2 regions of the Methylobacterium sp. FW102-HT35C08 genome follow, and region 1 is predicted to be linked to the other one. Evidence: riboswitches for the same ligand, from Rfam matches in the RefSeq annotation. Region 1 holds a riboswitch; the other holds the start of a gene.
The links. A riboswitch is a leader RNA that binds a small molecule or an ion and turns the genes downstream of it on or off. The one in region 1 is predicted to bind thiamine pyrophosphate.

Region 1 (8,765 bases):
CAGATCCGCATCGTGCCGGGCGGACTGACCCGGGTGGCGCTGAAGGAAGGCTCCCTGGTGGTCAATTCCAGCCAGGGCGGTGGCACGAAGGACACCTGGGTGCTCGACGCCTGAGGGCCATAACGTCCGGACGTTCCGAGGCGCGGACATCGTGGTCCGCACGACTTGGCTGAAGACCGATGCTTTCCAGGACTGCCGACAACCTCTTCTGGCTCTCGCGCTACGTCGAGCGGGCCGACTTCGTCGCCCGCATCCTCGACGCGGCCCACCGCTTCGCGTCGCTGCCGACGAGCTACGGCGGCGGCGGCAGCAACGAGTGGGATTCGGCCCTTGCCTCGGCCGGCGATCCGGACGCGATCAAGACCCATTACAGTGCGGTGAACGCCGACACGGTGTGCGACTTCTTGGCGTTTAGCCCGCACAACCCATCGTCGATCCGCTCCTGCATCGAGGCGGCCCGCGAGAATGCCCGCTCGGTGCGCACGGCGCTCACCACCGAGATGTGGGACGCGATCAACGGCGCGTGGCTGGAGCTGCGCAATTACGCCGGCAAGGACCTGAACCGCGACGAGTTCGGCCGCTTCCTCGACTGGGTGAAGACCGTCTCGCTGACCTTCGACGGCTCGGCCTTCCGGACGATGCTGCGCAACGACGCCTTCTGGTTCACCCGGCTCGGCACGGCGATCGAGCGGGCCGACAACACCGCCCGCATCCTCGACGTGAAGTACCAGATCCTGTTGCCGCACGACGAGACGGTGGGCGGCAGCCTCGACTACTTCCAATGGACCACGATCCTGCGCGAGGTCTCGGCCTTCAACGCCTATCACTGGGTCTACCGGGAGAGCATCAAGCCGCTGCTGGTCGCCGACCTCCTGATGCTCAACAAGCAGATGCCGCGCTCCTTCGCGAACTGCTACGGCGTCATCGTGGAGTATCTCGACCTGATCGCCGATTCGTATGGCCGCCGGGGCCCGAGCCAGCGGCTCGCCGGTAACATGCTCGCGAAGCTCGACGGCGAGGATATCAACCGGGTGTTCGCCGGGGGGCTGCACGAGTTCGTGGAGGCGTTCATCGCCGAGAACAACAGCGTAGGCGAAGCGATCGCCAAGCAGTATCTGGTCGGCTGAACGAGACGGACGGGACAGCGCATGCGCATCCGCGTGGTTCACGAGACCATCTACACCTACGAGCAGCCGGCCCGCGGGCTGGTGCAGGTCCTGCGCCTGACGCCGCGCGACCATGACGGGCAGTACGTCCGCACGTGGCGGATCGACACCACCGTCGACGGTCGCCTGACCGCCCGCGAGGACGGCTTCGGCAACGTCGTCCACTGGTTCACGCCGGACGAGGCGGCCGACGCCCTCACCATCCGCGTCACCGGCGAGGTCGATACTGACGACACGAACGGCATCGTCCGCGGTACGGTCGAGCGCCTTCCGGATCAGTTCTACCTGCGCGACACGGACCTGTGCGCCGCGAGTCCGGAGCTGCACGCTTTCGCCGAGCGCGTCGCCACGGAGGGCGACGGCGCTGTCCTGGCCCTGCTTCACCGGCTGATGAGTGCGGTCCAGAACGCCGTCGCCTACGAGCCCGGTCCCGCGAGCAACGCGGTTCCGGCCGCCAAAGCGTTCGCGGCCGGCAGCGGCGTCTGCCAGGACCTTGCCCACGTCTTCATTGCCGCCGCGCGCCACGTGGGCATCCCGGCCCGCTACGTCGCCGGCTACCGGGCCCGGGACGACGGCCAGGCGGATGTCGAGGCGCCCCACGGATGGGTCGAGGCCCTGGTCCCGGACCTCGGCTGGGTCGCCTTCGACCCCTGCTACGACGTCAGTCCGGCGGACAATTACATCCGCGTCGCCACGGGTCTCGACTACCTCGGCGCGGCGCCGATCCGCGGCAGCCGCACCGGGGGTGGCACCGAGACACTGGACGTGAAGCTTCGGGTCGAGCAAGGCAGGGCCTCCGCTCAATCCTGATCGTTCAGACACCGGTCCGCCGACCGCACGAGGCCCGAAGACGATGACCTACTGCGTCGGTGTCCTGGTCGAGGAAGGACTGGTTATGGTCGCCGATACCCGCACCAATGCGGGGCTCGACGACATCTCGACCTACCGCAAGCTCCACCATTTCAACGTGCCGGGCGAGCGGGTGATGATGCTCGCTTCGGCGGGCAACCTCTCGATCACCCAGTCGGTGCTCAGCCTGCTCCAGGAGGGCGTGCCCGGCGAGGAGGACGGCGAGCCGCCGCAGAAGCTCGTCGAGGCGCCGACCATGTTCCAGGCGGCGCAGCTGATCGGCCGGGCGATCCGGCGGGTACGATCGATCGAGAAGGATGGGTTCGAGGCCGCCAATATCCGGTTCTCGATCTCGCTGCTGTTCGGCGGTCAGATCGGGAACGGCGAGATGCGGCTGTACCTGATCTACTCGGCCGGCAATTTCATCGAGTGCAGCACCGACGCGCCGTTCCTCCAGATCGGCGAGCACAAATACGGCAAGCCGATCCTCGACCGGGCGATGAAGTACACGACCGAGCTGTACGACGCCCTGAAGGTCAGCCTCGTCTCGATGGATTCGACCATGCGGTCGAACCTCGGCGTCGGCCTGCCGATCGACATCGCCCTGGCTCGCCGGAGCGCGCTGACGCTGGAGGTGAACCACCGGATCGAGGCCGGCGAGGGCTATTTCCACGACCTGCGCGAGCGCTGGTCGGCGGCGCTCCGGGCCGCGCACCGGGCCATTCCGCGCCCGCCATATGGGCCTTCCAAAGCCTAGAGCAGCCACATCATCGGCCGTCTTTGCTTCGCTGTGCTTGCAAAGACCGTGGCTGTTTTTGACGTGACGGCGGAGACTTTCAGGTGCTCGTCCGAGCCGCTGAAGCCTCCCCTGCGCTCCATGCCTTCAAGAGCGACCGTGTCACATCGGCCGGATCCGCGGCCCGCATCAGGCCGCCCATGATGGCAAAACCCGCCGCCCCGGCCGCGCGGCAGGACCAGACCGCCTCGGGACCGAGACCGCCGAGTGCCACCACGGGCAGGTCGGCGCCGAGGCTGTCCGCGAGTCCCGTCAGGCCCAGCGCCGGTCCGTAGCCAGGCTTGCTCGCGGTCGCGTAGATTGGGCTGAGGGTCACGTAGTCGGCGCCGGCCTGCGCGGCGGTCACAGCCTCGCGCGGTGTGTGTGCCGAAACGCCGATCAACGCAGCCTCGCCCAATGCGGACCGCGCCGCCGCGATCGCCGCCAGTCCCGATCCGCCGCCGAGATGCACGCCGTCAGCGCCGAGCGCCCGGGCTAGGGCGACATCTCCCCCGATCGTCAAAACTCCGCCGGCCGCCCGCACGCATTCGGCCACCACTTCACCCAGGCGAAACCGCGCCTCCGGCTCCAGATCTCTCTCGCGGAACCAGATCCACCGCCCGCCCCCGTCGAGCACTGCCTGCACGGTCTCGACGAGCGGCCGCGGATGCCCGTGCCGGTCCGTCACCGCCAGCAGCGGCGACGGCAGCGCCTTCACGAGCCGACGAGGCCGAGCTGCGGGCTCGACGGCTCGGCCCGGCCGCGGCGGGGGATCCGCCCGGCCAGATTCGCGTCGCGCCCAGCCTCCACCGCCCGGCCCATCGCGCGGGCCATCCGCACCGGATCGTCGGCCTTGGCGATTGCGGTGTTGATCAGGCAGGCGGAGGCGCCGAGTTCCATGGCGATCACCGCATCGGACGCGGTGCCGATCCCGGCATCGACCACTACCGGCACCTTCGCCCGGCGGCAGATCAGCTCGAGATTGGCTGGGTTGGCGACGCCCATCCCGGAGCCGATCAGCGAGCCCATCGGCATCACGGCGGCGCAACCGAGATCCTCCAGGCGCTGGCAGATGATCGGGTCGTCGTTGCAGTAGGGCAGGACCACGAAGCCATCGTCCACGAGGTGGCGGCAGGCCTCGATCAACTCGGTGACGTCCGGGTAGAGCGTCTCCCGGTCGCCGATCACCTCGACCTTGATCCAGTTGGTGTCGAGCGCCTCGCGGGCGAGCTCGGCGGTCATGATCGCGTCGCGGGCCGTCTCGCAGCCCGCGGTGTTCGGCAGGAAACGCTTGCCCTTCAGGATTTTGACCGTGTCCGAGCCGTGTCCCTGGAGCGAGACCCGGCGGATCGAGGCGGTGACCACGTCGGCGCCGCTCGCCTCGACGGCGTCGCGCATGATCGCCTGGGTCGGGTAGCCGGCGGTGCCGATGAACAGCCGGGACGACAGCCTCACCCCGGCGATGGTCAGGCCGTCGTCCCCGCTTTCCGGGCGCAGCGGCGTAAGTATCTGGTCCATGCTCAACCTCCCTGCATGGCGCGGACGATCTCGACACGGTCGCCGTCCGCGACCGGGGTCTCGCCCCAGTCCCGGCGGCGCAGCACCCGGCCGTTCAGCGCGATGGCGACGCCCTGCGGGCTCTCGATCCCGCTCTCCTCCGCCTCCAGACGGAACAGGGCGTCCACGGTTTCGGCAGGGCATTCGCGCGGCTCGCCGTTGACGAAGAGCCTCATGCCGAAACCCTCCGGGGCTCGGGGCGGCCGAACCGCGCAAGGGTGAACGGCCGGGCGACCTCCGGCAGCACGCCGTCCGTCACCAGACCGGCAATGGCGTCGGCGGTGATCGGGGCAAGCAGGTAGCCGTTGCGGTGATGGCCCGTCGCGGCGACGAGCCCGGGGGCGATCACGTCGAGGATCGGCGCGTCGTCGTCCGAGGTGGGGCGGTAGCCGCTCCAGACGGCGTCGACCTCCATCTCCTCGATCCCCGGCAGCACCCGTCGTGCGCCCTCCAGTAGGGCGTAGAGGCCGCCCGCGGTGACGCCCGGCCGGAAACCGCAATCCTCCACGGTAGCGCCGACGATGAGCTGACCGTCGCTCTTCGGCGCCATGTGGACCTGCTCGGTCCAGATCATCCGGCCAAGCGTGCCGGTGCGCGGGGTGGTGCGCAGGGCCAGGGACTGGCCCTTGAGCGGCCGGACCGGCAGGGCGAGCCCCTCCGGCAGCAAGCTGCCCTCACCGCTCCAGGCACCGGAGGCCAGCACCACGGTCTCGGCCGCGACACCGCGATCCCCGGCCCGGACGCCAGCGACACGGCCGGCCGACCAGTCGAGGGCGCTGACGGGGGTCCGCTCCGCCAAAATTACGCCGGCCCGACGGCAGGCCTCGGTGAGGGCGTCCATGACCAAACGGGGATCGACTTGGTGATCCAACGGACAGTGGATCCCGGCGGTGACCGAGGGGCGTAGGCCGGGCTCTAGCCGCCGCACCTCGCTGCCCGGCAGCCAAGTCGCGTCGAGCCCCGACCGGCGCTGCAGATCGAAGCGGAAGCGCAGGCGCTCGACCTCGTCGCGGCCGACCGCCAGGACCAGGGTGCCATCGGGGCGGTAATCGATCGCGCGGCCGGACTCGGCTTCCAGCGCATCGCGGAACTCCGGCCAGAGCCGAAGGGATGCCAAGGCGAGCGGCAGCAGCGGGTCGGATCCGGGCTCGTGCTCCGCGGCGGGGGCCAGCATGCCGGTAGCCGCGAGGCTCGCGCCCGCGCCAATCGTGTCCTGCTCCAGCACGGTCACGGCGCGGCCCGCCCGGGCGAGCCGCCACGCGATCGACAGGCCGATCAGCCCGCCGCCGATGACGGCGACGTCGGTCCGCGCCGGCAGGGCCGTGGGCGCGACACCGCCGTCGGGACTGCGGCGGCGGCCGATCGGTGAGGCAGGGCGTTCGAGGGGCACGGGCATCTCCGCGGATTGCCGTCGCGGGAACCGGGCCGTGTGCTTCGGTGAGAAGCTGTGGCCTGCCTTTCGGGCGGCCGCGGTCCAATCCCTACGCCGGTATGAGCCGGATCAGGTTCGAAGGATTTCCGCGCCGCAGGTCCTGACGGACGTGCCAGCGGTTTCTCAGCCCCTTGCCGGGGATCTCCCTGGAACGGGGATAGATTTGGTCGCCCGCGCCGCATCGGTCAACCCCGCCGCCAATCGGCATCACCCGGCGGACGGACATTCCTCGGACGCAGTCACCGCCCGGATACCAAGCCGGACGAAATCCGGCTGCCGGGCACCGGCCCTTCACGGATCCGGGCGAGAATTCATCACTCTGTAGGGCCGGGGCGGGAAGCGTGCGCACATTCGTGGTCGTCTGCACGATTGGCTTCCTGTCGGTGACGGCTTTCCAGAGGTTGCGCGAGCGGATCCGCTCGGATCCGGCTGCGCCGGCCTCCACCGCGGCAACGACGCCGGTTCCCGACGGCGCGGTGGCCGGCGTTGCGCTTCAGGCCGGGCGCAACGGCCACTTCTTCGTGAATGCCCTGATGGACGGTCGCGCCCTAGCGATGATGGTCGATACCGGCGCGAGCTCCTGCGCCTTCTCGGAGGAGGATGCCGAGCGGATTGGGATCCGGGTCCGTGCGGGCGATTTCAGCCGTGTCTGGAACACCGCGAACGGGACGGTTCGGGTGGCGCCGATCCGGATCGCCGTCCTGCAGGTCGGTTCGATCATCGTGCGGGACGTGGACGCGGTGGTGATCCCGCGGGGGCGTCTCAGCACGAGCCTGCTCGGCATGTCGTTCCTGAAGCGCCTGCGCGACTTCACCGTCAGCGGCGGCACGATGACCCTGCGGGGCTGAGGCGTCACCGAGGCCCGTACCGACGCCGCGCCCGGATGCCTCTGGCAGACCGTCGGCCGAGGGAATCCGGCGCCCCGCCGCGTGGGCCATTATCGAAGCGAACGCCTGCAACCCGGACCGGCCACACGGAGGCCAGATCGCAGTGGCGCCTGCGTATGCCGCGCTGCGCCATTTGGCCCGGAAAGGAAGCTTGTTTGCCGTCGCGCTCGCAAACGCGCATCATTTAGATCGCCATATCTCAGTATAGCAAGTTTAAAAATTCATGATTGTTGTAACGATTGATGATCAAATCGATTGTATCTAGTAGATTGTTCCAATCTTAGGTTATTTGCAAACTGATAAGCTGTTTCTGATCCTTGCGAGGTCACTTTGTGGCTACCTAATTTGATGCTACGCATGTGGTCACTGTTCGAACGGTCATTCTTATAAGCTTGAAATTCGTTGCCATGAACACTTTGTGTCAGACCATCTGTTTGTCGATGATCGTCAAGAATGAAGCACGTGTCATACGACGGTGTCTCGATTCTGTTCGGCCGTTCATCGATTATTGGTTTATCGTGGATACCGGATCGACGGACGGGACGCAGGACGTCATCCGAGCGGCGATGGCCGATTGTCCGGGTCGACTCGTGGAGCGCCCGTGGGTCGACTTCGCCTTCAATCGGACCGAGGCGCTGAAACTCGCGCGTCCGCACGCCGACTACACACTGATCATCGATGCCGACGATGAGCTTATCGTTCCGGAAGGCTTCGTTTTGCCGAAGCTCTCGGAAGCGGGGCATATGTTTACAATCTTAGACGGGGCAACAAAATATTTTAGAATACAGATGATAAACAACGATTTTAACTGGAATTATCGCGGTGTGGTCCACGAATTTTTGGAATGTTCGGGAAATCCAGGCACGCCGATGCTGCCGTTATCGATGCGCCGCGGTGACGACGGTGCGCGTCACCAAGATGAAATGTCAGAATATCGCGATTTGACGACCATGGAGAAGGCGCTTGCCGTCGAGACCGACCCCTTCATGATCTCACGGTACACCTTCTATCTGGCGAGATCCTACCGTGACGTTGGCGATCTCGCTAAGTCTCTCCAGTGTTATCTAAAGCGAGCTGATCTCGGATATTGGATGGAAGAGGTATACCTCAGTCTGCTTAACGCCGCCCTTATCATGGAAACGCTGGGTAGGCCCGGGGAGGAGATTTCGGCGGTCTATGATCGTGCAATCTCCGTCTGTCCCGCGCGCGCCGAGGCGCGCCACGCCGCCAGCCGGTATTGCAGGATCACGGGCAACTTCGCTGCCGGGTACCGCTATGCCGAGGCCGGCGTGGTGCTGCCAATGCCCAGCGAAGGGCTATCCCTGAATCCGTGGGTGTATGCATACGGTTTGCGAGATGAATTGGCGTTTCACGCTTATCACACAGGGCAATTTCGAGTTTGTCTGTCCGTGTGCCTGAGCATACTTGAGCAATCGGAAGTTCCCGAGGAGGTTCGCTCGCGCGTTTGCACCTTGGCCCGACAGTCACTCGCCACCATGATCGACCCGGTCTGGGGGCTCCAGCACTCTGCTTACAGGTCGGAACTCACGCCTGTTTGGCAAGGATGAGCACGCCAAGCGGCGTCAACGCGGATCAATCGAATCCAAGTGCAGCACCGAAGGTTCCGCACCAGTCTGGGTCGATCCAGCCTGCGTATTTCACGCGCCAACCCCAGCCTCACACCGTTCCACGTCACGCAATTTTGGTGACGCAGGCGGCTTTTCACAGTGTCTGTGCGCGCCAATCTAGAGCGATCGGCTTCAAATCGATATGAACAGCTTTGGACAAACAATTTGCCTGTCGATGATTGTCAAGAACGAGGCTCATGTCATCCGTAGATGCTTAGCTTCTGTTCGGACTCTCATTGATCACTGGGTGATCGTAGACACCGGATCGACCGATGGGACGCAGGATGTCATCCGGGCAGCGTTGGCCGATCTGCCCGGTGCTCTCGTAGAGCGACCGTGGGTCGATTTCGCCTTCAACCGGACCGAGGCTTTGACGCTGGCGCGTCCGCACGCGGATTATGCACTGATCATCGACGCCGATGACGAACTGATTGATGCGCAACGGTTCGCCATGCCCAGGCTCACGGAGGC
Region 2 (8,765 bases), 3.5 Mb from region 1:
CAGGGCAGCACCCGTCAGCAGCAGACCCGCGGGAACCTGACGGAGCGCCTTGGTTACGACCGAGAACACCGCCAGCAGATAGATGAACCACAGGCTTGAATAGGGTTCGATCAGTGAATGGGCGAGATGCGCCGCGAAGGCCGTCGGCCCGCCGTCGCCCACGATCTTCCCGTACCGCGCGGCCGACTGGATCACGAGCCACAGCAGGTAGAAATAGGCGAAGTGAACGACGCGGCGGTCGGAGAACAGGCGCCAGTCACGGTCGATCACCCGGCCCATGAACAGGCCGGACAGGAGGAAGAAGTCCGGAATCCGAAACGGCTTCGCGAAGGCCACGACCGGATGCAGAAAACCTTCGCCGCCCATGGCGTCGCCGGTGCCGGTCACCGCATGCATCATGACCACGAGGAGGATGCATATGCCTTTGGCGACATCGACCCAGGCGAGCCGATCGCGCGCATCTCCGGTTCCGGCCATCGTCCCGTCCTTGCAGTCGATGCGATCCTGTACCCGGAACGGTTGACGACAAGGCTCTGCGCCGGCGCGCGCTGTCGACGTGGCGAACGCGCGGTAAATGCCGCCCGTCAGTGCTTGCGCCGTGCTGCGCGCCGGTCACGGGTTGTGCGGGTTGCGGCGTGGAAATCATCGGGCTTGCCGCGGACCCAGGTCAGGAACCGGGCGATCTCCGGATCGGCCCTGAGAGCCTCCACATCGGCGAGGCGCTTGGCGATCTCGGCCTCGCTGTAGCGGGCATGGATGGCCGAGTGGCAGATCTGGTGAAGCCGCACCGTGCCCCGGTGCGTCCCGCCTTTCAGCTTCGGGGTCAGGTGGTGGAGGCTGGAGCGAGCGCCGGGCGGGATCGACCGCTCACAGAGCGGGCAGACCGGATGCGCGCGCGCGGCCGTCCCCGGCGCATCGGGGTCATCGGCGCTCCAGCGCCGTGAGCGCCGTCCGACCACGCACATCCTCCCTCGTTCGACCTGTTACCGCTCCGATTGCGCCGCCGGCGCGCAGCCACGCGCGAGGCGGCTCCGGAACAGCGCCTCGGCCTCGCGATCGCCGACCCCCAGGATGGAGACGTGGTCGCCCGGAACGAGCTCGATCCGGGCTCGCGGCCCGGCTGCCGCCGCCAGGGCGACCGCAAGCTTGGCCGGCACCACAGGATCGTCGCGGCCCTGAACAATCAGCATAGGCGCCGCCCCGGTGCGGATGCGCAGGTCCGAACGATAGGTGTCGCGCAGGAGCCAGGTCGGGGCCAGCGGGACATGCAGCCGCACGGCATGGGTCATCGAGTCGAACGGCGCCTCCAGATACAAGCCGAGCGGCGCTGTGCGCGCACCGACCGCGACCGCGACGGCAGCGCCCAGGGAATGGCCGTGAAGCAGGATCGGCGCACCCGGCGCCCGAGCGGCCGCCGCCGCGACCGCCGCCATCCCGTCGCGGATCAGCCCCGTCTCGCTCGGGTGTCCGGTCGAGCCCGGATAGCCGCGATAGGCGGGGGCCAGGATGCCCCAGCCGCCGCGATGCCAGGGACCGTCGGTGAAGCGGGCGCCCTGCGGCTCCGGCCGCGAGCCGTTGCCGTGGAAACTGACGACCACGCCGCAGCCCGGCTGCGGCGGCTTCCACAGCGCGTGCAGCGTCTCGCCGTCCTCGGTGACGAGGGTGATCGCGGCCACACCCGGAACCGGCTCTCCGGCGGACGGTGGCCTATAGGCGCCCGGATAGAGGAGCCGGCTCTGGTTGAGGCCGAGCACGACCAGGGCCAGGCCGTAGAAGAGAATGGCCGCGAGAGCCAAGCCGATCAGGAGACGCATATCCGCTGGCTGGAGAGCACGGCACTCGCCGAGGCGCGCGACGGGCCGGGAGGATCTGTTGTCTACGGGTTGCACCCAGCATTGACAAAGCCGCCCGAGAGCCCGAGTCTTGAATCGTTCCGAGGGGGGCCCTGCAGGGGGCTGAGATTGGGCACGCTGCCCTGACCCTTGAACCTGATCCGGCTCATACCGGCGGAGGGACGGGAACCTGCGGTCGCGCGTCGCGCGGCCGGCTCTCATCTCAGCCATCGCGTGGACCGGACCGCTCCAGAACGAGGAGAGGCCCACGATGAACGCACCCGTTCTCCCCAAGGACGTGAAAGGCAGCCCCGAGGCCGTGACCACCGGTCCGGTCACCGGATCGCGCAAGGTCTATGCGAGCCCGGCTGGCCGGCCGGACATCCGCGTGCCCTACCGCGAGATTGTCCTCTCCGATCCCAAGGAGGAACCGGTGCGGGTCTACGACCCGTCGGGCCCCTACACCGAGACGGATGCGCGCATCGACCTCAACGCCGGCCTGCCGGGCGTGCGCGAGCCCTGGATCGCCGGTCGCGGCTACGCGGCGGTCGCGCCGCGGGCGGTGAAGCCCGAGGATAACGGCTTCGCGGGCGACAAGCTCGTGGCCGCCTGCCCCGCCGAACGGATCATCCGCAAGGCCGCGCCGGGCCAGATGGTGACGCAGTACGAATTCGCCCGCGCGGGGATCATCACCGAGGAGATGATTTACGTCGCCCATCGCGAGAATGTCTGCCGCGAGAAGATGCTCGAGGGCGCGGAGGCCGCGCTCGCCGACGGCCAGAGCTTCGGCGCCTCGGTTCCGCCCTTCATCACACCCGAATTCGTGCGGGACGAGATAGCCCGCGGCCGGGCGATCATCCCGGCCAACATCAACCACACCGAGTTGGAGCCGATGGCGATCGGCCGGAACTTCCTGGTCAAGATCAACGCAAATATCGGCAACTCGGCGGTGACGTCCTCGGCCGCCGACGAGGTCGAGAAGCTCGTCTGGTCGATCCGCTGGGGCGCCGACACGGTCATGGACCTGTCCACCGGCCGCAACATCCACAACATCCGCTCGTGGATCATTCGCAACAGCCCGGTCCCGATCGGCACGGTGCCGATCTACCAGGCGCTGGAAAAGGTCGGCGGCGACCCGCTCAAGCTCGACTGGGAGGTGTTCAAGGACACGCTCATCGAGCAGGCCGAGCAGGGCATCGACTACTTCACCATCCATGCCGGCGTGCGGCTCGCGCACGTGCCGCTGACCGCGCGGCGCGTCACCGGCATCGTCTCGCGCGGCGGCTCGATCATGGCGCGCTGGTGCCTCGCCGGGCACCGGGAATCGTTCCTCTACGAGCGGTTCGACGAGATCTGCGACATCATGCGGGCCTACGACGTGTCGTTCTCGCTGGGCGACGGCCTGCGCCCGGGCTCGATCGCCGACGCCAACGACGCCGCGCAGTTCGGCGAGCTGGAGACGCTGGGCGAGCTGACCAAGGTCGCCTGGGACAAGGGCTGCCAAGTGATGATCGAGGGCCCCGGCCACGTGCCGATGCACAAGATCAAGGTCAACATGGAGAAGCAGCTGAAGGAGTGCGGCGAGGCGCCGTTCTACACCCTCGGCCCGCTGACCACCGACATCGCCCCCGGCTACGACCACATCACCTCGGGCATCGGCGCCGCGATGATCGGCTGGTTCGGCACCGCGATGCTCTGCTACGTCACCCCGAAGGAGCATCTCGGCCTGCCCGACCGGGACGACGTGAAGACCGGCGTTATCACCTACAAGATCGCCGCCCACGCCGCCGACCTCGCCAAGGGTCACCCGGCCGCGCAGCTGCGCGACGACGCGCTCAGCCGCGCTCGGTTCGACTTCCGCTGGGAGGATCAGTTCAACCTGGGCCTCGATCCGGATACGGCCCGGCGCTACCACGACGAGACCTTGCCGAAGGACGCCCACAAGGTCGCGCATTTCTGCTCGATGTGCGGGCCGAAATTCTGCTCGATGAAGATCACGCAGGATCTGCGCGCCGAGGTGCTGGCGATGGAGGAGGCCGGCGAGGTCGTGGGCGCGTCGCCCGCGATGTCCAAGGCCGAGGCCGAGGCCGGCATGCGGGCGAAGTCGCAGGAATTCCTGGCCGAAGGCGGCAAGCTCTACGTCGACGCCGCCGAGTGAGACGGCGGCACGCCCGGGCCGTTCAGGATTCGGGCGTGCCGCAGCCCCGCCCCGGCGTGCCGCCGTCCGGGGCCTCGATATCGAGGGTGGCCTTCGGGCGGGCACTATAGGCATCGTGCAGCGCCGCGAGCATCAGATCCGCGGCGGTGCAGACGTTCGGCTGAGCCCCAGCTCCGCGATCCAGGCGCAGTTGTCCTCGGACCATCCTGAACGAAGCGGAGGGCCCCGGGGCGGGCGCGCTCATCCGCAGGCGATTCCCATCTGGCGCAGCCCGGCGGCACCCGACGCGGCTTCGCAGAGCATCTGCGCATCCCGGTCTTGGAAGATGCAGGGACGTAGCGCTGCGACTGCCCGTGCAACGCGACGACTTTGAAACGGATGCAGTTCGGATTTATGGCGTGGCGGTAACGGGATGTTCATCGCATCTCCGAACCCCCACAGCCGTCCCGTGGACTGTCAGCCGCCCTTAACCGATGATTAGGCAGGTCGCCGGTTCAATCCTCCGATCACAGGATCGCAGGAGACTGGTCATGGAGATCCGCCCGTTAACGACCACGCCATCGGGGCCGCAGGGCCTCGACGCCCTCGGAGCCACGGCTGCCGCCGCCGTGACCCAGAAGGCGCCTGAACCTGAGACCAATGCCGCGCCGCTCGAACCCGCGGTGACGCTCGATATCGGCACCAGTGGCGGCAAGGCGCGCTACATTCAGGACCCGGACACCAGCACGATCGTCTTCCAGGTGCTCGATCCCTCGTCCGGTACCGTGATCGACCAGCTCCCGAGCGAGACCGCTCTGCGCAATCGCGCCTACGATTCCGCGCACGGGACGCGCAACTCCCAGCCCGGCAGCCTGTCGCGCGTGGCCTGAAGCTGCCGGGTCAGGCCCGAAGGCGGCGGAGGCGGTCGTCCGAGGCGGTGTTCCGCAGGCCGAACGACGCCAGCGGAAGGATCTCCACGGGCTGATTGCGCCGGGCGATCAGGACGCTGTTCTCCGAGACGGACGTCCACGTGCCGTGGTCGCGATCGAGCGGCTCGGACGCGACGACGACGCCGCCGTCGGATGCGCGGTAGTAGAGGGAGTTGGCCTTGTCGTTGGCTGCGTAACGGAACGCGTAGAGATCGCGTCCATCCGCGAGAGCGGCCGTGAACCGGAACGGATGTTCGCCCACCAACTCGGTGAGGTGCACGAGTGCGCGCGTCGTGGCCTCCACGGGATCGCGGCGCGGTCCGGACCCCATCAGGCCGCAGCCGAGCAGGCCGAGGAAGATCGCCTCGGAATCCGTCGTGCCGGCACGGGACGGGTAGAGCTCGTCGGGGATCATCGCCTCGACCGGCCGCCGCAGGCGGCTCCAGTCGCCGATATAGCCGTTGTGCATGAACAGCCACGGCCCGCACGCGAAGGGATGGCAGTTCGGCCGGGTGATCGGCGTGCCGGTCGCCGCCCGCACATGCGCGAAGAACAGGTGCGAGTGCAGGTGACGGCACAGGTAGCGCAGGTTGTCGTCAGACCAGGCGGGCTGCACCTCGCGATAGCGACCCGGCTCGGGATGATCCCCGTACCAGCCCAGCCCGAAGCCGTCGCCGTTGGTCGCTGCGGTCGATTCCAGCGCCTGGATGCTTTGCGAGACCAAGCTGTGGGACGGCTCGGTGACGTAATGCTCCAGCGGGATGGTGCGTCCCGCATAGGCGATCCAGCGGCACATCGACGGGGTCCTCCGGGTGCGTGTCGCGAAGCTGATCCGGGACGATCGTGGACAAAGCGCGGCACCTTGAGCGCCGCGTCGATCACAATCATTCGCGAGAACCGTGCCGCGACGGTCAGCCTCAGACGCCGTGGGTCTGCAGCCAGCTCTCCAGAAGGGCGACCTGCCAGAGCTTGGAATTGCCTTTGGGTGTCAGCGTGCCGTCCGGATCGGCGAGCAGGTGGTCGACGTAGGCGCGGTTGAAGATGCCGCGTGCCCGCGCCTCTGGCCTGTCTAGAACGTCGCGGACGAAGTTTAGGAAGGGGCCGCGGATGTGCTTCAGTGCGGGAACCGGGAAGTAGCCCTTCTTCCGATCGATGACTTCGGCGGGAACGACCGCGCGGGCAGCCTCCTTGAGGATGTACTTGCCGCCGTCGCGGACCTTCAGCTCTGCCGGGATGCGCGCCGCCAGCTCGACGAGGTCGTGGTCCAGGAACGGGACGCGCGCTTCGAGACCGCAGGCCATGGTCATGTTGTCGACCCGCTTCACCGGGTCATCGACCATCATGATCTGCTGGTCGAGCTGCAGCGTCTTGTCGATGGCGCTGGCGCTTTTTGAGTCCGCGAAGAACGCTTCGAGATACGCGGTGCTGTAGTCGCCATTCAGCAGGTCCGGCGCCAGCGCCTCGCGCATCTCGTCATGGTCGCGATCGAAATACGCCCTGGCATAATCCGAGACCGGATCCGCTGAGCCCATCAGCTTCGGATACCAATGGTAGCCGCCGAACACCTCGTCGGCACCTTGGCCGCTCTGGATCACCGTGACGTGTTTGGCGACCTCCTGCGACAGCAGCAGGAACGCAACCGCGTCGTGGCTCATCTGCGGCTCGGCCATGGCGGCGATCGCCGTGGGCAGCGCCTCCAGAGTGCGCGAACCGTCCACGGCGAGCTTGGTGTGGTCGGTCTCGAAGGTGCGGGCGATGATGTCCGAGTACTTAAACTCATCACCCTCGACGCCGTTCACGGCGTCGAACCCGACCGAGAAGGTTTTCAGCCCGGTCTGGCCGTTGCGGGCCAGGAGCGCGACGAGGAGCGAGCTGTCGAGCCCGCCCGACAGGAGGACGCCGGTGGGTACGTCGGCGACCTGCCGGCGCTCCACCGCGGCGCCGAGGGTCTCGAGGACGGCGTCGCGCCAATCGGCCTCGGTCATGCCGCGATCCGCCTCGCGCGGGCCGATCGTGACCGTCCAGTAGGTCTCCTCGTGCCGGGTGCCGTCCTTCTCCAGGGTCAGGATCGTCGCCGGCGCGAGCTTGCGGACACCCTTGAGGATGGTCAGCGGCGCCGGCACGCCCGCGTGCCAGCTCATGTAATGGTGGAGCGCCGCCGGATCGATCGCCGTATCGACGTCGCCGGCCGCGAGCAGGGCCGGGAGTGACGAGGCGAAGCGGAAGCGACCCGTCACCGCGCTGTAATAGAGGGGTTTGACCCCGAGCCGATCACGCGCGAGCACGACGCGTCCGGAGTCGCGCTCCAGGACGGCGAAGGCAAACATGCCGTAGAACCGCTCGACGCAGGTTGGTCCCCAGGCGTGATAGGCCTTGAGCACGACCTCGGTGTCGCTCGTCGAGAAGAAGACGTAGCCTTTCGCCTCCAGCTCGGCGCGCAGCGCGCGAAAATTGTAGATGCAGCCGTTGAAGACGATCGCCAGTCCGAGGCCCGGATCGACCATCGGCTGCTGACCGGCCTCGGACAGGTCGATGATCTTCAGCCGGCGGTGGCCGAAGACGACGCGGCCGGAGCCGAACAGGCCCTCGCCATCCGGGCCGCGCGCGCGCAGGCAGCCCACCATGGCCTGGACGGCAGCGGGATCGGCCGGTCCATCGAAGCTGATCTCACCGCAGATCCCGCACATCTTCGCTGTGGGCCCTCGTTCCGGCGGCATGACCGCTCCAACGGAGCGAAACGGCCAGCGCGGCGCGACGTTCCTTGAACGACGCGGGATCGAACACCCGCATGGGTGGCCGGAGGCAGGGTCAAGCGTTTGACGCCGTCGCCGTCCGGCTGCTAGACCATGGCCGTGCATGAGCGCAGGGGTCGCGCGCGGACCGTCGGTTCCGCCCTGATGATCCGTGACGTCCATGTGGGCGGGCGTAGTTCAGTGGTAGAACGTCAGCTTCCCAAGCTGAATGTCGTCGGTTCGATCCCGATCGCCCGCTCCAGCACACCTTTCCGGTAGGATTACAGCCCGTTTGGTGCCGTCGGCTGCGAACGCTGGGGGACATCCGTACCGCTCGATTCAAGCGGCTTTGGGAGCGCCTGCCGGCTTCTGCGCGTAGGTGATCTTGTAGGCTGTCGGGAACGGCGTGCCGCCGTCCTCGACCGCGCCGTCCGCCTGCAGGCCATCCCGAAGAAGGATTCGGCGGACGATTTCCGGAATCATCGCTCCCGCCACGTAGCGGCCCAGGCATTCGTGATGCCCGAAACCGAAATGCAGGAACGCATGATCGGGTCGGGTCGAATCGAACCGCTCGGGATCGGGCACCCAGTCCGGGTCGAACATCGCCGACAGGCTCAAAGGCAGCACGACCTGGCCCTTCCGGATGCGGGTCTCGCATGCGCTGTCGCGCCCGAGCACGTGATCGGCCTCGGCCTGACGGAACATGAAGGCGACGATCGGTGCGAAGCGCAGGGCTTCCCACACATAGCCATCGAAGGTGGCGGGACTGTCGGCAGCCGCGCGCGCGGCCGCGTGAATGTCGGGGCGCCGAAGGATCTCCGCGAGGGCGTTCACCACCGCCTCCGCGGTCGTCTCGATCGCGCCGATGAGAAGGCCGCCCACATTGATGACCACCCGGTCCATGCCGAAACCGCTCGCCGCCGGAAGATTCAGCCGGAGGAGCCGGGTGAGGATATCGTCGGGTACGGGAGTGCCCGCCTTGAGGGCGGCGAGTCTTGCCGGGATCAGTGACGCGAAAGCGGCGCGCATCTCCTCGCGGGCCCGTTGCGCGGCGCCCTGGACGGCCTCGGCATCGGACCGATCGTCGAAGGGAAGATTGTTGAACTGGTCCAGCTGGTTCGCGTAGGACCAGCGC

Region 2: another riboswitch for thiamine pyrophosphate. It lies ahead of thiC (phosphomethylpyrimidine synthase ThiC); the one in region 1 lies ahead of thiO (glycine oxidase ThiO).

The regions. Positions count from the first base shown of each region.
Region 1 is NZ_JBYTCL010000002.1:2,643,937-2,652,701, forward strand. It holds gene AC3WSN_RS12610 (circularly permuted type 2 ATP-grasp protein) at 1-114, shown strand, start outside; gene AC3WSN_RS12615 (alpha-E domain-containing protein) at 180-1,127, shown strand; gene AC3WSN_RS12620 (transglutaminase family protein) at 1,149-1,976, shown strand; gene AC3WSN_RS12625 (proteasome-type protease) at 2,020-2,772, shown strand; gene AC3WSN_RS12630 (thiamine phosphate synthase) at 2,852-3,508, opposite strand; gene AC3WSN_RS12635 (thiazole synthase) at 3,505-4,308, opposite strand; gene thiS (sulfur carrier protein ThiS) at 4,311-4,523, opposite strand; gene thiO (glycine oxidase ThiO) at 4,520-5,743, opposite strand; TPP riboswitch at 5,808-5,936, opposite strand; gene AC3WSN_RS12650 (TIGR02281 family clan AA aspartic protease) at 6,121-6,627, shown strand; gene AC3WSN_RS12655 (glycosyltransferase) at 7,107-8,234, shown strand; gene AC3WSN_RS12660 (glycosyltransferase) at 8,470-8,765, shown strand, end outside.
Region 2 is NZ_JBYTCL010000002.1:6,142,651-6,151,415, reverse strand. It holds gene AC3WSN_RS29440 (acyltransferase family protein) at 1-477, opposite strand, end outside; gene AC3WSN_RS29435 (restriction endonuclease) at 585-959, opposite strand; gene AC3WSN_RS29430 (alpha/beta hydrolase) at 984-1,814, opposite strand; TPP riboswitch at 1,927-2,032, shown strand; gene thiC (phosphomethylpyrimidine synthase ThiC) at 2,104-3,990, shown strand; gene AC3WSN_RS29420 (hypothetical protein) at 4,013-4,195, opposite strand; gene AC3WSN_RS29415 (hypothetical protein) at 4,521-4,859, shown strand; gene AC3WSN_RS29410 (class II glutamine amidotransferase) at 4,870-5,694, opposite strand; gene AC3WSN_RS29405 (N-acetylglutaminylglutamine amidotransferase) at 5,816-7,585, opposite strand; tRNA gene AC3WSN_RS29400 (tRNA-Gly) at 7,818-7,892, shown strand; gene AC3WSN_RS29395 (cytochrome P450) at 7,970-8,765, opposite strand, start outside.